3 regions of the Pseudomonas sp. 13B_2.1_Bac1 genome follow, and region 3 is predicted to be linked to each of the others. Evidence: predicted binding sites of a transcription regulator. Region 3 holds the regulator's gene; each other region holds the start of a gene.
The links. Region 3 encodes FliA, which starts transcription of late flagellar genes. Its sites were predicted from a motif close to CTAAAGTTTNNNNNNNNNNNGCCGNTAA; they were not measured.

Region 1 (5,738 bases), on a different contig from region 3:
AGGCCCTGGATACCGGCGAGGATGCTCGGGTATTTGGCCAGCACCTCGGCCGGCACATCCGGCAGGGCGAATTCGCCTTCGATGATTTCGCGTTTCACCGCGCGCTCGAAGATCTCCGACAGGCACTGCACCTGGGCTTCGGCCAGGGTGTTGCCGGCGCTCATGCCGTTGCTGAGGTAGAGGTTTTCGATCAGGTTGGAGGGGAAGTACACCACTTCGCCGTCCGACTGACGCACGAAGGGCAGCGAAACGATGCCACGTGCTTCATTGCCGGAGTTGGTGTCGTACAGGTGCGAGCCGCGCAACTCGCCGTCGCGGTTGTAGATCTTCAGGCAGTAGGCATCGAGGATTTCGCTCGGCAGCTCATCCTTGCGACCCGGCTGGAACCAGCGTTCGTCCGGGTAATGCACGAATGGCGCGTTGGCCAGCTCTTCACCCCAGAACTGGTCGTTGTAGAAGAAGTTGCAGTTGAGCCGCTCGATGAATTCGCCCAGCGCCGAGGCCAGTGCGCCCTCTTTGGTCGCGCCCTTGCCATTGGTGAAGCACATCGGCGAATGCGCGTCGCGGATGTGCAGCGACCAAACATTGGGCACGATATTGCGCCACGACGCGATCTCGATCTTCATCCCCAGGCCGGCGAGGATCGCCGACATGTTGGCGATGGTCTGCTCCAGCGGCAGGTCCTTGCCGGCGATATAGGTGCCGGCTTCGGTGCCCACGCCAGGCATCAACAACGCCTGGGCGTCGGCGTCGAGGTTGTCGACTTCCTCGATCACAAACTCGGGACCGGCCTGCACGACTTTCTTCACGGTGCAACGGTCGATGGAACGCAGGATGCCCTGGCGATCTTTGTCGGAAATATCGGCGGGTAATTCAACCTGGATCTTGAAGATCTGGTTATAGCGGTTTTCCGGGTCGACGATGTTGTTCTGCGACAGGCGAATATTGTCGGTGGGGATATTGCGCGTCTGGCAATACAACTTCACGAAGTACGCCGCGCACAATGCCGATGACGCCAGGAAGTAATCGAAAGGCCCCGGCGCCGAGCCATCGCCCTTGTAGCGAATAGGCTGGTCGGCAATGACCGTGAAATCATCGAACTTGGCTTCAAGTCGGAGATTGTCGAGAAAGTTGACCTTGATTTCCATGCGGGCACACCAGAATAACGGGCTATATAAAAATGGCCGCCATTATGAAGTGTTTCACCGGGAAGTTTCAGGCTTTTGACCAGTGGCTGGCGAATTGTCGAATGTGCATTAACCTTTTGGCAGTTGGCGCCGATGGACTGAGTGCAACCAGGGAGTAGTCGGAATGCGCAACAACCAGCCTGTTACACAGCGCGAGATTTCACTCGCGTCTTCGCAAAAACTCATCTCCGCCACCGATGTCCGGGGTGTGATCACTTACTGCAACGATGCCTTTGTCGCCATCAGCGGATTCAACCGCGCCGACCTGATCGGCGCGCCGCAAAACATCGTGCGTCACCCCGATGTCCCCCCCGCCGTGTTCGCGCACATGTGGAACGCGCTCAAGCAAGGCCTGCCCTGGATGGGCATCGTCAAGAACCGTGCGAAAAATGGCGACCATTATTGGGTCAACGCCTATGTCACCCCCATCTTCGAAGGCGCCAATGTGGTGGGTTTCGAGTCGGTGCGGGTTAAACCCAGCGCCGATGAAATCCGTCGCGCCGAGGCGCTGTACCGGCGCATCAGCCAAGGCAAGCCAGGCGTGCCGCGCCAGGATGCGTGGCTGCCAGCGGCCTTGAGCTGCGTACCCTATGTGGCGACCGCCGTTGCCGGCAGCGTTGCCGGGTTGTTCCTCAGTGCACCGCTGGCTATCGCGGTGGCCGTGGCGGTCGCAGTGCCGGTGGGTGTGCTGTGCTCGCGCGTTCGCCAGGGCAGCACTTTGCGCCTGCTGGCGGGCGTCGAGCCGTCGACCTCGGATGCCTTGATCGCGCAGATGTACAGTGACGCACGCGGGCCTCAAGCCCGTTTGGAAACCGCGTTTCTCAGCCAGACTGCACGCCTGAAGACGTGCCTGACCCGCCTGCAGGACAGCGCCGAACAGCTCAGCGCCCTCGCCGGCCAATCCGATCAATTGGCCACGGCCAGCGCCAACGGCCTGGACCGTCAACGCGTCGAAACCGAGCAGGTCTCGGCCGCCGTCAACCAGATGGCCGCGACCACCCAGGAAGTCGCCAGCCACGTGCAACGCACCGCCGATGCCACCCAGCAAGCCAACGTGCTGACCGGGCGTGGCCGCGAAGTGGCGCGCGATACCCGCGAAGCCATCGAGCGCCTGTCTGCCGTGGTCGGCGAGACGGGCGTCACCGTGGCGCAGTTGGCCAAGGACAGTGACGAAATCGGCAGCGTGGTGGATGTGATCAAGGGCATCGCCGACCAAACCAACCTGCTCGCGCTCAACGCCGCGATCGAGGCCGCGCGCGCCGGCGACATGGGCCGTGGCTTCGCGGTGGTGGCCGACGAAGTACGCCAGTTGGCCCAGCGCACCACGCAATCAACCACCCAGATCCACGCGCTGATCACTCAGTTGCAGGCATCTTCCAACAATGCCGTGCAAAGCATGCAACACGGCCAGCGCCAGGCCGAGGAAGGCGTGGCCTGGGTGCTGGAAGCGGACCAGGCACTGGTGGGCATCAGCGAAGCGGTGTCGCATATCACCGACATGACCACCCAGATCGCCGCCGCGACCGAGGAACAAAGCGCGGTCGCCGAGGAGATCAGCCGCAACATCACCACCATCGCCGAACTGGCCGACCAGACCTCGATCCAAGCCCATCAATCCACGGACCTGAGCAAGGAACTGACCCATACCGCGTCCACCCAATACGCCTTGGTTGAACGCTTCAACCGCTGAGTGCGATGGGGGCCGCGGGCTTCCTGTGGCATAGGACATTCCTGTGGCATAGGAAGCCTTGGGCAAAGGACCCTCCTATGGCAAAGGGGCCTCTGTGGCAAAGGTTCTTCTTATGGCAAAGGGGCCCTCTGGGGTAAAAGGACCTTCCTTTGGCAAAATGGCCCCCAGTGGCAAAGGACCTTCCTATGGCAAAAGGACCTTCATGTGGCAAAGGCGCCCCCTGTGGCGAGCGGGCTTGTCCCGCGTTGGGCTGCGCAGCAGCCCCAATACCCTAGATCCTGACACCGCACACTTCGCTCGATTGGGCCCCCTGCCCAGCCCAACTCGAGCAGTGCGACGATTCGCCCCCCCAGCAACTCTATCCCCCATAAGCTACCCACGCCTTTGCGACCCGGACCTGCTTGAGGTAACGTCCCCCCACGCGCCCTCATGAAGCCTCTCGCCATGTCCATTGCCGATAACCTCATCGCCTTTACCTTCGCCGCCACCCTGCTGACGCTCACGCCCGGGCTCGACACCGCACTGGTGCTGCGGACCGCCACGGTAGAAGGCAAACGCCAGGCGCTGCAGGCCACCCTGGGAATCAACGCCGGTTGCCTGCTGTGGGGCGCGGCGGTGGCCTTCGGCCTGGGCGCGTTGATTGCGGTGTCCGAGGTGGCATTCAACCTGCTCAAGTACTGTGGCGCGGCCTACCTGGCCTGGCTGGGCTTGAACATGCTGCTGCGTCCCCGTCGCTCACTGGCACCGGCTTCGCCCGAAGCCAAACCCGGCGGCAACTGGTTTATCAAGGGCATGCTGGGGAATGTGCTGAACCCCAAGGTGGGAATTTTCTACGTGTCCTTCCTGCCGCAATTCATTCCGCAAGGGCATTCGCTGATCGCCTGGACATTCGGCCTGGTGAGCATCCACGTGGTGCTCGGGCTGCTGTGGTCGCTGGTGCTGATCGGCGCCACGCAGCAACTGTCCGGCTTTCTGCGCCGCGAGCAAGTCATCCAGTGGATGGACCGCACCACCGGCGTGATCTTCGTGTTGTTTGCCGCGCGGCTGGCGTTCAGCAGGCGCTGAGCCATTCGCTATCCGAACCATGCGCAACGCCAACAAGACTGAATTCTCCGGGTGAGACAAAGCCCCCCTTGTGGGAGCCGTCGAGCCCCGGCGAGGCCGCGAAAGCGGTGGGTCAGGCGCGAAATACATCGGCAATGCCGCCGCCTTCGCGGCCTCGCTGGGGCTCGACGGCTCCCACATTTGATCTTTGGGGCGGCGGATTATGGGGTGCGACTCAAGGCTGCTTGCGACAGGCCGGTATCGAGGCTAACACCGCCGATCCCCTGTGGGAGCCGTCGAGCCCCGGCGAGGCCGCGAAAGCGGTGTGTCAGGCGCGAAATTCATTGGCAATGCCACCGCCTTCGCGGCCTCGCTGGGGCTCGACGGCTCCCACAGGAGGGGATCGGGGCGTTTGCTCGGACTCGTTTAATGCCCACGACAATTTCTGTAGCGCCAGCGAGGCTGCGATGGCGGTGGCGCTGTCTAGAGCAAGACCCGCTGAAGGTAACCCTCAAGAACGTCAACCTGCGCGGATGAAACAATCGCGGCGATATACCCGTCAGGGCGCACCAGCACACAGTCACCGAGCGCCAGTTCATAAGCGCGCTGAAAGTGCCCCTGCGCGTCGATCATGTCGCCTTGCAGGCCGAACCGATGAATATGCAGCCCCGGCCGCGCGGCTACCGAGCCGCGTTTTACTCCGTACCCGAGCAATGTCCAATGCGTGCCCTGGAAGAGATTGAACAGTCGCAACGATTGGCCTGCCGCCCCCCGAATCGGTGCATCCGGTGCCCGGTCGCCGGCGCGCGGGCTGGAGGTACGCGTCGGCTGCGCCAGGGCCAGCGAGGACTGCGGGTAGCCGATATCCAGCTGGTGCACTTCCCTGCCCCGGCGCAAGTCGCCATTGGCCATCGCGCCCAGCAGTTGGGTGGCCAGGCCGAGTACGGACGCGGCGACGGGACGGCGTTCTGCCTCGTAGCTGTCGAGCAGATCATCGGACGCGCCGTGAGCCACCGCGGCGAGTTTCCAGCCGAGGTTGTAGGCGTCCTGCACGCTGGTATTGAGGCCCTGGCCGCCGGTAGGTGGATGGATATGGGCGGCATCGCCCACCAGCAACACACGGCCGACGCGGTAGTGGTCGGCCAGGCGCGCATTCATGCTGTAGGCCGATGCCCAGGACACGCAATGCACCTCAATATCCTCACGCCCGGTGCGCTGGGCGATGAGCGCCGTCAGGCCTTCTGCACTCATGTCGACATCGACCTCCAGAGGAATCGGACCCTGGATCTGGAACAGATCGGTGCCGGCCAACGGGCATATCGCGACTTGTCGCTGCACATCGCCCTCGCCAAAACGGTGCCAATGGTCACGCGACAGCCCGGTGAGCACCACGTCCGCCACCAGCGCGCGTACGCCCAGCGTCTTGCCTGGAAAGCCAATCTGCAGTGCATGCCGCACAAAGCTGCGACCGCCATCGGCGCCCACCAGCCAGCGCAAGCGAACGGTGTCGGCGCCCGTCGGCCCCATCACCTGCGCCGTGACGCCGTCGTCGTCTTGGACAAAGTCCAGCAGTTCACAGCCGAATTCAGGCCAATGCCCCAGCTCCAACAGACGTTCGCGCAGCACTTGCTCAGTTAGAAATTGCGGCACCATCAGCGGCTGTTGATAGGGCTCGGCCGGTGTCGCAGGATGCTGCGCGATAGAATTGCCGTCACTGAAGCTGCCATCGTCGCGGTAGCGCCGTTCAGTCGGATAGACTCCCCCCATTGCCACCAGGCGGTCGAGAATCCCCAGGTCTTCGAAGACTTCCTGTGACC
Region 2 (5,738 bases), on a different contig from region 3:
TGGTGTTCTCCGCATCTGCCCAACTGTACCCGACATAGCGCACACCGGCTCCAAGCCGCAATCCGTCCAAGGCGCCACTATCGAATTTGTAGTCCGCCCACACCGAGGCCATATGACGTGGTGCCTGTGTCGGCGAGTTGCCCTTGTTCTCAATCACGTTGTCCGCGGTACTCAAGGTACTCACCATCGACTTGGAATACTCGATGTCGGTGAAGGTGTAGCTACCCAAGACCTTCAGGTTATCGGTTAGCTGCATATGAGCCTCCAACTCCAACCCCTGAGAGCGCACAGCGCCTACGGCACGATAGAAGTTCTCCTGTGGCAGCTTGGTCGCGAGGTTCTCCTGGTCGATGCGAAACCATGAGGCCGTAAACAGGTTGTCAGTGCCCGGCGGTTGATACTTCAGCCCCACCTCCCACTGCGTCCCGTCCGTAGGCGCGAGAGGGTTGCCCGAGCTGTCTGAATAAGAGTTCGGATTGAAGGATTCTGAGTAGCTGACATAGGGCGCCAGGCCGCTATCAAACAAGTACAACGCGCCCGCGCGGCCGGTGAGCTTGGTTCGCTCGTCACTGATCTCAGTGCCGAGTGGTCGCGCCGCCTCAGCGATACGATTTTCATCGGACGTTTCTACCCAGTCCTGGCGCATTCCCAGGGAAAAACGCCACTTATCCATTTCGATCATGTCCTGCAAATAAACGCCGGTCTGTTCCAGGCGTCGCAGATAACTGGTCGGGCTGTAGTAGCTGATAGCCGAGTTGCCATAGACCGGGTTGAACGCATTGATCGGTTGCAGTGACCCGCTCGTCCAGTCCACCACCGTTTTACGTCGTTGATAATCTGCGCCCATCAGCACGGTGTGCTTGGTGGCCCCCGTAAAGAATTCGGCTTGCAGCATGTTATCGATGATGAACGCATGCAGCTTCTCATCACCGCCCGAGTAGTAGCGATTCAGTTCATTGCTGGTCGGTGTGGTCCAGCCGTAGGCGTATACCTGATCCAACTTCACCTTGGAGTCCAGGTAACGAAAGTTCTGGCGCGCGGTGAAAACATCATTGAAGCGATGCTCAAACTGATAGCCAAACGACTGCTGATCGCGCTTATAACCATCAACCCCCGGCTCACCCTCAAAGAAGTGGCTGGAGATCCGCTGACCATTGCGCTGATGCAATGCCCCATCTGCCGGCATCCCGCCGTGGTAGCCGCCGTCGGGATCGTGCTGCAGATACGCTTGCAGCGTCAGCGAAGTGTCATCGGTAAAATCGATGCTCAGTGTCGGCGCCAAAGCGAAGCGCTTTTCCTTGGCGTGATCAAACTGTGTGTCGGACTTATCCGTTAGCCCCGTGAGTCGATAGGCAATGCGCTTGTCATCATCCACAGGCCCACTGAAGTCAAAGCCCATGCCGCGCTGTCCGTTGCTGCCCACGGTTGCCTGCACCTGGTGATAAGGCTCGAACAATGGCTTCTTGCTGGTCAGCGCCACCAGGCCGCCGGGCGAACTGCGTCCATACAGCACTGAAGAGGGGCCCTTGAGAATGTCCACGCGTTCCAGAAAGTACGGATCCACCTGCATCGTGCTGTACGTACCGCTGTCCCCCATGGACTTCAGCCCATCGAGGTAAATGTTATCCACAGAACCATCGTTGAAACCGCGCATTGCCACATAGTCATATCGATGAGTGGCGCCGTATGGGTTGGTCAACACGCCAGGGGTGTAACGCATGGCTTGAGCAACCGTCTGTGAGCCCTGGTCGTCCATCTGCTCGCGCGTGACGACCGAAACCGTTTGCGAGGTTTCCAGCAACGCGGTGCTGGTCTTGGTCGCGATCTGGCTGTGAGTCGCGTTGTAGCCTTCCATGCTTCCCAGAGCGTTACCCAAGGCAAAACCCTTGATATCAGTGGTCGGTAACGTGAGCGCAGTACTTTGTGGCGGCGCCTGCAGCACGAAACTGACACCGTCTTCGGAAATAGCCTGCAAGCCGGAGCCGTTGAGCAAATGATTCAGGCCTTGCTCGGCGGAGTACTCGCCCTGCAGTCCGGTCGATTGTCGGCCCTGAGTTTGCGCAGGCGTGGCGGAAAGAGTGATGCCTGCCTGTCGGGCGAACTGATTGAGCGCGTCGCTCAGCGGCCCTGCGGGAATCTCATAGTGTTGACTGACCTGTACGGCACCTGCCTCTGCGGCCATGCTGCTGGTCGATACCACGCTGATGCCCATCGCTGTCGACAGCATTGCCGCGCGTACGGCTTTCCTCAATAACGGGTAGGAAGAGTTGGAAGAGTTGCGGGGAAAACGCACAGTCATGATCAAGGTCCGTAGAGGCCGGTGAGGGCAGATTGAAAGGCTTACTGTCTAAGCCGGTCTCACGGGAAAAAGCCGCCAAAAAAAGTCAGGGGATCAGACAGACCGCTCAAGGCTCACCCACCAACGCGTGCGATAGCGCACCTGGACGGGCAGAGTCTGCGGCAAGATCGCCAGCAACTTGTCGGTGTCTTCCAGGCGGAAAACCCCCGATAGCCGCAGGTCGGCGACATCTGCCGAGCAACCCAGATAGCCATGACGATAACGTCCTACTTCCGCTAGGAAATCAGCCAGGCGCATGGCACGCGTCACGATCAGCCCATCGGCCCAGGCGCTGATGTCCATATCCAGGGGTGGGACAAGGGTGGCCTGGGTCTGGCTCACGAGGTAGTTTTCGCCCGCGTGAACCTGCGTTGACAGGCCATCTGCCTGGTGCGGAGAATGAATGGCGACATTGCCGCTGACCACACTCAACCGCGTGCATTCGCTGTCTTGGCGTACGGCGAACCGGCCATCGATGCCTTCGAGCAAGCCGTGGCGTGTTTTCACCAGCAACGGCGTGGATGCGGCCGCGCCGCAGGTCACCAGGATTTCCCCGCGCAGCAGGGTGATCAGGCGCTGCTGCGGGTTGAAGTCCAGGTCCACTGCACTGTCAGTATTGAGTTGCAGGCGGGTGCCATCCGGCAACTGGATGCTGCGCCGTTCGCCGGTGGCCGTAGCGAGGTCGGAGGTCCAGCGCTGCCAGCCGGTGAGGTCGCGACTGATCCAGGCCGCGGATCCGAGTAGCACAACACCCGACAACAGCTTCAGCGCCTGCCGTCGTCCCAGCCCCTGCGCACTGTTCTCAAGCGCCCTATGCGCCCCGGGAATCGCCGTGAGTTGGCTGCTCAATTCCTGTTGCAGCGCCTGCACCCGTTGCCAGGCCAGTTCGTGGTCGTGGTGAGCGGCGCGCCAATGCTCACATTGCGCGCGCAGGCGCACATTGGCGCGGTTGTTACGCAGGCGCAGTGCCCAGCTGATAGCTTGTTTGACCACCTGGGGATCCGGCCCGGAACGCGCGACGTTATCCATCGGCGTCATGATTCATACCGCAGCACGTAACAGTGGTAGAGCGCTTCGGCGACGTATCGCTCGACCGAGCGCAGCGACACGTCCATCTGTTGCGCGATTTGCTTGTACGTCAATCCATCGCACTGAGCCAATAGAAAAGCCTTACGCACCTTTGGCTTCAGTCCTTCAAGAAGTCGGGCGACCTCTTCCAACAACTCCAGCACCAATGCCCGCGCTTCGGCACTCGGGGCCAATGCTTCCGGCAAATGGGCGATGGATTCAAGGTAGGCCCGTTCGATCTCCTCGCGACGCCAGTGATCAATCACCAAGCCGCGTGCGATGGTGCGCAGGAAAGCCCGAGGTGCCCTCAGTTCAAACCGTTCGGTTTTCTGCAGCAGCCGCACAAAGGTGTCTTGAGCCAGGTCGGCAGCATCCGCAGCATTCCCCAGGCGCCCGCGCAGCCAGGTCTTCAGCCAGTGGTGATGGGTGCTGTAAAGCGTGTGCACGACATTTTCACACGCGAGGTACTCAGAAGACGGCATTCAAACTGACCTGGCCAAACGTTACAAATGATAATTAGTCGCATTGTTTGGGAGGCTGAAAAATTTTGCAACTCTGATCCTTGTACGACAACCACTTGTCGGTTTCCTACGCAAAATAAGGATCCTTCTCACAATTTCCTAAGTTTTGCCGGGGCCTGGCCGAAAGCCTGACGAGCCATGCGTGCACCGAAATAGAGCAGCCCCAGAAGCTGCCTATACCGTACATGGAATGTTCCACTCGGCACGCTCACCCCCCTTTGGCAAAAGAAGTCGATGAAATGAATCTCAAATTCAGTCATAAAATTCTGTTGGCCGCGTCAGGCGTCGTGGTTCTGGCCTTCGCGTTATTCACCCTCTACAACGACTACCTGCAACGCAGCACCATCAAGCAGAACCTGGAATCGTCTATCCAGCAATCCGGTGAACTCACTGCCAGCAGTGTGCAGAACTGGCTCAGTGGTCGAATACTGGTGCTCGAAAGCCTGACGCAAAACATTGCCCATCAGGGCAGTGGTGCCGACCTCCCAGGATTGGTCGATCAGGCGGCCTTCACCTCCAACTTCCAGTTCACCTATGTCGGGCAAACCAACGGTGTGTTTACCCAACGCCCGGACGCGAAGATGCCCGACGGCTATGACCCTCGCCAGCGCCCCTGGTACAAGCAAGCTGTGGCCGCCGATAAGCCCATGCTTACGCCGCCGTACATGGCCGCAGTGGGTGGGCAGATCGTAACTATCGCCATGCCGGTGAAAAAGAACGGCGAATTGCTCGGTGTGGTCGGTGGCGACCTGAGCCTGCAGACCTTGGTGAAGATCATCAACTCGGTGGATTTCGGCGGTATTGGCCACGCGTTTCTGGTCAGTGGTGACGGCCAGGTCATCGTCAGTCCGGATCAGGACCAGGTGATGAAAAACCTCAAGGACATCTACCCAGGCACCCACGTCCGTATCGAGAAAGTCAGCCAGGATGTGGTCCTCAATGGTCAGGACCGGATTTTGTCATTCACCCCTATCAGTGGGTTGCCGGGTGCAGATTGGTACATCGGCCTGTCGATCGATAAAGAAAAAGCCTACGCACCGCTGGGGAAATTCCGTACTTCCGCACTGATCGCCATGCTGATCGCCGTGGTCGTGATTGCTGTGCTGCTGAGCTTGCTGATCCAGGTACTGCTGCGCCCTCTGACCACCATGGGTGTGGCCATGCAGGACATTGCCCAGGGCGAGGGCGATTTGACCCGCCGCCTGGCGGTCACCAGCAAGGATGAGTTCGGCGAAGTCGGCAGTGCGTTCAATCAGTTCGTGGAGCGCATTCACGCCTCGATTTCCGAAGTGTCTTCGGCCACTCGCCAGGTGCATGACTTGTCGCAGCGCGTGATGGCGTCTTCGAACGCCTCGATCGTCGGCTCCGACGAACAAAGCGCCCGCACCAATAGCGTGGCCGCCGCAATCAATGAGCTGGGGGCGGCCACCCAGGAAATTGCACGTAACGCCGCCGACGCTTCCCAGCATGCCAGTGGTGCCAGTGAGCAGGCCGACGATGGCCGCAAAGTGGTGGAGCAGACCATCCTGGCGATGTCTGCGCTGTCGCAGAAGATCAGCCTGTCCTGCACGCAGATCGAAACCCTGAATGCCAGCACCGACAATATTGGCCACATCCTTGATGTGATCAAAGGCATCTCCCAGCAAACCAACTTGCTCGCGCTCAACGCCGCCATCGAAGCGGCACGTGCTGGCGAGGCCGGGCGTGGTTTTGCAGTGGTCGCCGATGAGGTCCGCAACCTGGCTCACCGTACCCAGGAGTCGGCCGAAGAGATCCACAAGATGATCACCTCGCTGCAAGTGGGCTCGCGT
Region 3 (5,738 bases):
AGGCCCTGGCCGTGGCGGCGGGCATCATGGCGATCATGGGCATCGTGCCAGGCATGCCCCACGTGTCGTTCCTGAGCATGGCGGCCATGGCGGCCGGCGGTGCCTACCTGTTCTGGAAGAAGCAGAACGCGGTCAAGGTCCAGGCCCAGCAGGAAATCGCGCGCCAGCAGGAACTGCTGCCGTCGCCGGCCCGGGCCCAGGAAACCAAGGAGTTGGGCTGGGACGACGTGACCCCGATCGACATGATCGGCCTGGAAGTCGGCTACCGCCTGATCCCGCTGGTCGACCGTAACCAGGGTGGCCAATTGCTCGCGCGGATCAAGGGGGTGCGCAAAAAGCTCTCGCAGGACCTGGGCTTCCTGATGCCCACCGTGCATATCCGCGACAACCTCGACCTGGCCCCCAGCGCCTACCGCCTGACCCTGATGGGGGTGATCCTGGCCGAAGCCGAGATCTACCCGGATCGCGAACTGGCGATCAACCCGGGGCAGGTATTCGGCAGTCTCAACGGCATTACCGCCAAAGATCCGGCTTTTGGTCTGGACGCGGTGTGGATCGAAATCAGCCAGCGCAGCCAGGCGCAGTCCCTGGGGTACACCGTGGTGGACGCGAGTACCGTGGTCGCCACCCACCTCAACCAGATTCTGTACAAGCACTCCCATGAGCTGATCGGCCACGAAGAAGTCCAGCAATTGATGGGTTTGCTCGGCAAAGCCTCGCCAAAACTCGCCGAGGAACTGGTGCCGGGCGTGCTGTCGCTCTCGCAACTGCTCAAGGTCCTGCAGGCGTTGCTGGCCGAGCAGGTGCCGGTACGCGATATCCGCAGCATTGCCGAGGCTATCGCCAACAATGCCGCCAAGAGTCAAGATACTGCCGCCCTGGTGGCTGCAGTGCGCGTCGGATTGTCGCGCGCAATCGTCCAAAGCATTGTAGGGCTTGACTCTGAGCTGCCTGTGATCACCTTGGAACCAAGGTTGGAACAAATATTGCTCAATAGTATTCAGAAGGCAGGACAAGGCCAGGAAGAGGGCGTTCTGCTGGAGCCAAGCATGGCTGAGAAGCTGCAGCGTTCGTTGATCGATGCCGCGCAGCGCCAGGAAATGCAGGGCCAACCAGTGATCCTGCTGGTGGCCGGCCCCGTCCGGGCGATGTTGTCGCGGTTTGGGCGCCTGGCAGTACCGAATTTGCACGTTTTGGCTTATCAGGAAATTCCTGACAACAAGCAAGTGACTATCGTCGCGACAGTAGGGCCCAACGGCTGAGGGTAGTGGGTTATGCAAGTTAAGCGTTTTTTCGCCGCCGATATGCGTCAGGCCATGAAACTGGTTCGTGATGAGCTGGGCGCCGACGCCGCGATTATCGGTAACCGTCGTATTGCCGGCGGTGTCGAGCTGACGGCTGCCCTGGATTACACTCCCCAGGCCCTGGCCCCGCGCGTCCCGAACATGGAACTCGAAGACGAGCTGCGCAAGACGGCCTCGCGCATTGTCTCGGCCCAGGCCGAACTGAGCATGCGTGGCGACAGCGACGCCACTACCAACCGCCAGTTGTTCGCCGGCCTGCCGCTGACCGCTGCCGAGCCGCTGGTCGAGCCTACCTTCGTTGAACCCCCGCGTCCTGCAGCGCCGGCCCCGGCCGCCGCAGTCGACCAGCGCGTGTTCGACTCGATGCGCTTTGAACTCAATGGCCTGCGCGAGCTGCTGGAAGTGCAACTCGGCTCCCTCGCCTGGAACCAGCTGCAAGGCAGCAAGCCGCAACAGGCCAACCTGTGGCGTCGCCTGCAACGCATCGGCCTGTCCGGCCCGTTGTCGCGCGACCTGCTGGCCCTGACCACTGAAATCGAAGAACCTCGCCAGGCCTGGCGCATGTTGCTGGCCCACTTGGCGCGGATGATCGTCACCCCGGAAATCGAGCCGCTGGAAGAGGGCGGTGTGATCGCCATGGTCGGCCCTGCCGGCATGGGCAAGACCACCACCCTGGCCAAGCTGGCCGCCCGTTACGTGCTCAAGTACGGCGCGCAGAATATCGCGCTGGTGAGCATGGACAGCTACCGTATTGGTGCCCAGGAACAGCTCAAGACCTTGGGCCGGATCCTCAATGTGTCGGTGACCCATGTCGACCCGGGCCAATCCCTGGCCAACGCCCTCGACCCGCTGCTGCGCAAGCGCGTGGTGTTGATCGACACCGCCGGCCTGCAAGCCAGCGACCCGGCGTTGCGCATGCAGCTGGAAAGCCTGGCCGGGCGCGGCATCAAGTCGAAAAATTACCTGGTGCTTGCAACCACCAGCCAGAAACAGGTTCTTACCGCTGCGTACCATAGCTACAAACGCTGCGGCCTGGCCGGCTGCATCCTCACCAAGCTCGACGAAACCGCGAGCCTGGGCGAGGTGTTGAGCCTGGCCATCAGTCATGAGTTGCCGGTCGCCTACCTGACCGACGGCCCGCGGATTCCGGATGATCTGCATCTGCCGCGCCGTCATCAGTTGGTCAGCCGTGCAGTCAGCGTGCAAATGCAAGAAGAGCCTAGCGAGGAAGCGATGGCCGATATGTTCGCCGACCTCTATCACAGCCCGGCAAAGCGGGTGGGTTGAGGGCAGGATGAACACCGTGAAATGTACCTACATCGATGGTCTGCAAGCGATTCACGCGGCCAAGCCATGTAGCCTGCGTCTAAGCAAGACAAGGTAAAGAAATAAAATGGGCAGCATGCATCCCGTACAGGTGATCGCGGTGACCGGCGGCAAAGGTGGCGTCGGGAAAACTAACGTGTCAGTGAATTTGTCCCTGGCCCTGGCAGAGCTTGGCCGTCGCGTCATGCTGCTGGATGCTGACCTGGGGCTGGCGAACGTCGACGTTCTGCTGGGGCTGACGCCCAAACACACGCTTGCCGATGTGATCGAAGGGCGCTGCGAGCTGCGCGACGTGCTGCTGCAGGGCCCTGGCGGTATCCGCATCGTGCCGGCCGCCTCCGGCACCCAGAGCATGGTGCACCTGAGCCCGGCGCAGCATGCCGGCCTGATCCAGGCGTTCAGCGATATCGGCGACAACCTCGACGTGCTGGTGATCGACACCGCCGCCGGGATTGGCGAGTCCGTGGTCAGCTTCGTGCGCGCTGCGCAGGAAGTCCTGTTGGTGGTCTGCGATGAACCCACCTCGATCACCGACGCCTATGCCCTGATCAAACTGCTTAACCGTGACTACGGCATGAACCGCTTCCGCGTGCTGGCGAACATGGCCCAGAGTCCACAGGAAGGGCGCAATCTGTTCGCCAAGTTGACCAAGGTCACGGATCGCTTCCTCGATGTCGCCTTACAATACGTCGGCGCAGTTCCCTACGACGAGTGTGTACGCAAGGCTGTGCAAAAGCAGCGTGCAGTCTACGAAGCGTTCCCTCGTTCCAAATGCGCCTTGGCGTTCAAGGCTATTGCCCAGAAGGTCGATACCTGGCCGTTGCCTGCCAACCCTCGGGGGCATCTGGAGTTTTTCGTCGAGCGATTGGTGCATCAGACGAGCGCAGGACCGGTGCTATGACATCCAGCGGCTACAACCTTTACAAGAAATCGGCACGTGACAGCCAGGGTGAATTGATTGAGCGCTATGCGCCGCTGGTCAAGCGCATCGCTTATCACTTGCTGGCACGCCTGCCCGCCAGCGTCCAGGTCGAAGACCTGATCCAGGCGGGCATGATCGGCCTGCTCGAAGTGTCGACCAAATACGACGCGAGCAAGGGCGCGAGTTTCGAGACGTATGCGGGTATCCGCATCCGTGGCGCGATGCTCGATGAAGTGCGTAAAGGTGACTGGGCGCCGCGTTCGGTGCATCGCAATACGCGCATGGTCAGTGACGCAATTCGCGCAATTGAAGCAAAAACCGGTCGCGACGCTAAAGATCACGAAGTTGCGGCCGAACTCCAATTGAGTCTCGACGATTACTACGGGATTTTGAACGATACCTTGGGCAGCCGCCTGTTCAGTTTCGACGACCTGTTGCAGGACGGCGAACACGAAGGGCTGCACGAGGACGGCGCGAGTGCTCATCTGGAGCCGTCGCGCGACCTGGAGGATGAACGCTTCCAGGGTGCGTTGGCGGACGCGATTGCCAATTTGCCGGAGCGTGAGCGACTGGTGTTGGCGCTGTACTACGACGAAGAGCTGAACCTCAAGGAAATCGGTGAGGTCCTGGGGGTCAGCGAATCGCGGGTCAGCCAGTTGCACAGCCAGTGCGCAGCCCGCTTGCGGGGGCGTTTGGGAGAGTGGCGAGCGCGCTGACAGGCAGTGTTGGGGAGCACTGCAAACCACACCGCGAGGGTGATTGACCCTCGCGGGATCGGCCCGTGGTGCCCCCGGCAGTCCTTTTTGTGTAATGCCTGTTGATTGAAATGGCGCGTCCAGGTGCTGGGCGCGTTTAAGACTGCTTGGAGGTCGAATTGGACAAGAACATGAAAATCCTCATCGTTGATGACTTCTCAACGATGCGGCGGATCATAAAAAACCTGTTGCGTGACCTTGGGTTCACTAACACGGTCGAGGCGGATGACGGCATTACGGCGATTCCGATCCTCAACAGCGGGAGCATCGACTTTCTGGTAACGGACTGGAACATGCCGGGCATGACCGGTATCGACTTGCTGCGCCATGTGCGCGCCGACGAAAAACTGCGCAGCCTTCCCGTGCTGATGGTGACCGCCGAAGCCAAGCGTGAGCAGATCATCGAAGCCGCCCAAGCCGGGGTCAACGGTTACGTGGTCAAGCCATTCACTGCATTGGCCTTGAAAGAGAAGATCGAAAAAATCTTCGAACGCATCCACGGCTAATGCCATCGCGGGGGAGCTATGGAGCATAAAGAAACGTCACAGGGAGACTTTGAGTCGACCCTGAAAAAGCATGCTCACCAGTTGGTCGACAGCCTTGAAAAAGGCCAGTTCGGCGACGCGGTGCAGTTAATCCATGAGCTCAACCAGACCCGTGACCGCGGCCTGTATCAGGAAGTGGGCAAGCTCACACGCGAGCTGCACAGTGCGATTGTCAATTTCCAGATTGACCCGCACATGCCCCAGGCCGAAGAAATTTCGCAAATCACCGACGCGACCGAACGCCTGTCCTATGTGGTCAGGCTGACTGAAGCGGCGGCCAACCGCACCATGGACCTGGTGGAAAACGCCACGCCTCTGGTCAATGGCATGGCCACCGAAGCCCAGGCCCTGAGCCACGATTGGGGCCGCTTCATGCGCCGCGAAGTGGGGGCTGAGGAGTTTCGTGAACTGGCGCGTCGGGTCGACGGATTCTTGTCACGCAGCGAGCAGGAAAACCGCACGGTTTCCAGCAACCTCAATGACATTCTGCTGGCCCAGGATTACCAGGACCTCACCGGCCAGGTGATCAAGCGTGTGACCCAGTTGGTCACCGAAGTGGAAAGCAACCTGCTCAAACTGGTGCTCATGGCCGGCCAGGTAGACCGTTTTGCCGGCATCGAACATGACCGTGAAGCGATCCTCTCGGAAAAAGATCCACAAAAACATCTCGCCAAGGGTGAAGGTCCGCAGATTCATGCCGATAAACGTGAAGACGTTGTGTCAGGTCAGGATGACGTAGATGACCTGTTATCCAGTTTAGGCTTCTAAGGAGCACCCACATGAGCTTCGGCGCCGATGAAGAAATCCTTCAGGATTTCCTTGTAGAGGCCGGCGAAATTTTAGAGCAACTGTCCGAGCAACTGGTCGAGCTGGAAAGCCGTCCGGA

Region 1: a site for FliA is predicted at 1,257-1,284, ahead of NTD80_RS23875 (methyl-accepting chemotaxis protein). Genes of this name have one in related genera too.
Region 2: a site for FliA is predicted at 4,027-4,054, ahead of NTD80_RS27575 (methyl-accepting chemotaxis protein). Genes of this name have one in related genera too.

The regions. Positions count from the first base shown of each region.
Region 1 covers NZ_JANLOH010000095.1:67,168-72,905, forward strand. Annotated here, with positions in the region: gene NTD80_RS23870 (OsmC domain/YcaO domain-containing protein) at 1-1,148, opposite strand, end outside; gene NTD80_RS23875 (methyl-accepting chemotaxis protein) at 1,396-2,877, shown strand; gene NTD80_RS23880 (LysE family translocator) at 3,322-3,942, shown strand; gene NTD80_RS23885 (FAD-dependent oxidoreductase) at 4,405-5,738, opposite strand, start outside.
Region 2 covers NZ_JANLOH010000109.1:380-6,117, forward strand. Annotated here, with positions in the region: gene NTD80_RS27560 (TonB-dependent siderophore receptor) at 1-2,299, opposite strand, end outside; gene NTD80_RS27565 (FecR domain-containing protein) at 2,393-3,376, opposite strand; gene NTD80_RS27570 (sigma-70 family RNA polymerase sigma factor) at 3,373-3,888, opposite strand; gene NTD80_RS27575 (methyl-accepting chemotaxis protein) at 4,167-5,738, shown strand, end outside.
Region 3 covers NZ_JANLOH010000114.1:52,755-58,492, reverse strand. Annotated here, with positions in the region: gene flhA (flagellar biosynthesis protein FlhA) at 1-1,262, shown strand, start outside; gene flhF (flagellar biosynthesis protein FlhF) at 1,275-2,591, shown strand; gene fleN (flagellar synthesis regulator FleN) at 2,698-3,531, shown strand; gene fliA (RNA polymerase sigma factor FliA) at 3,528-4,268, shown strand; gene NTD80_RS29825 (chemotaxis response regulator CheY) at 4,439-4,813, shown strand; gene NTD80_RS29820 (protein phosphatase CheZ) at 4,832-5,620, shown strand; gene NTD80_RS29815 (chemotaxis protein CheA) at 5,632-5,738, shown strand, end outside.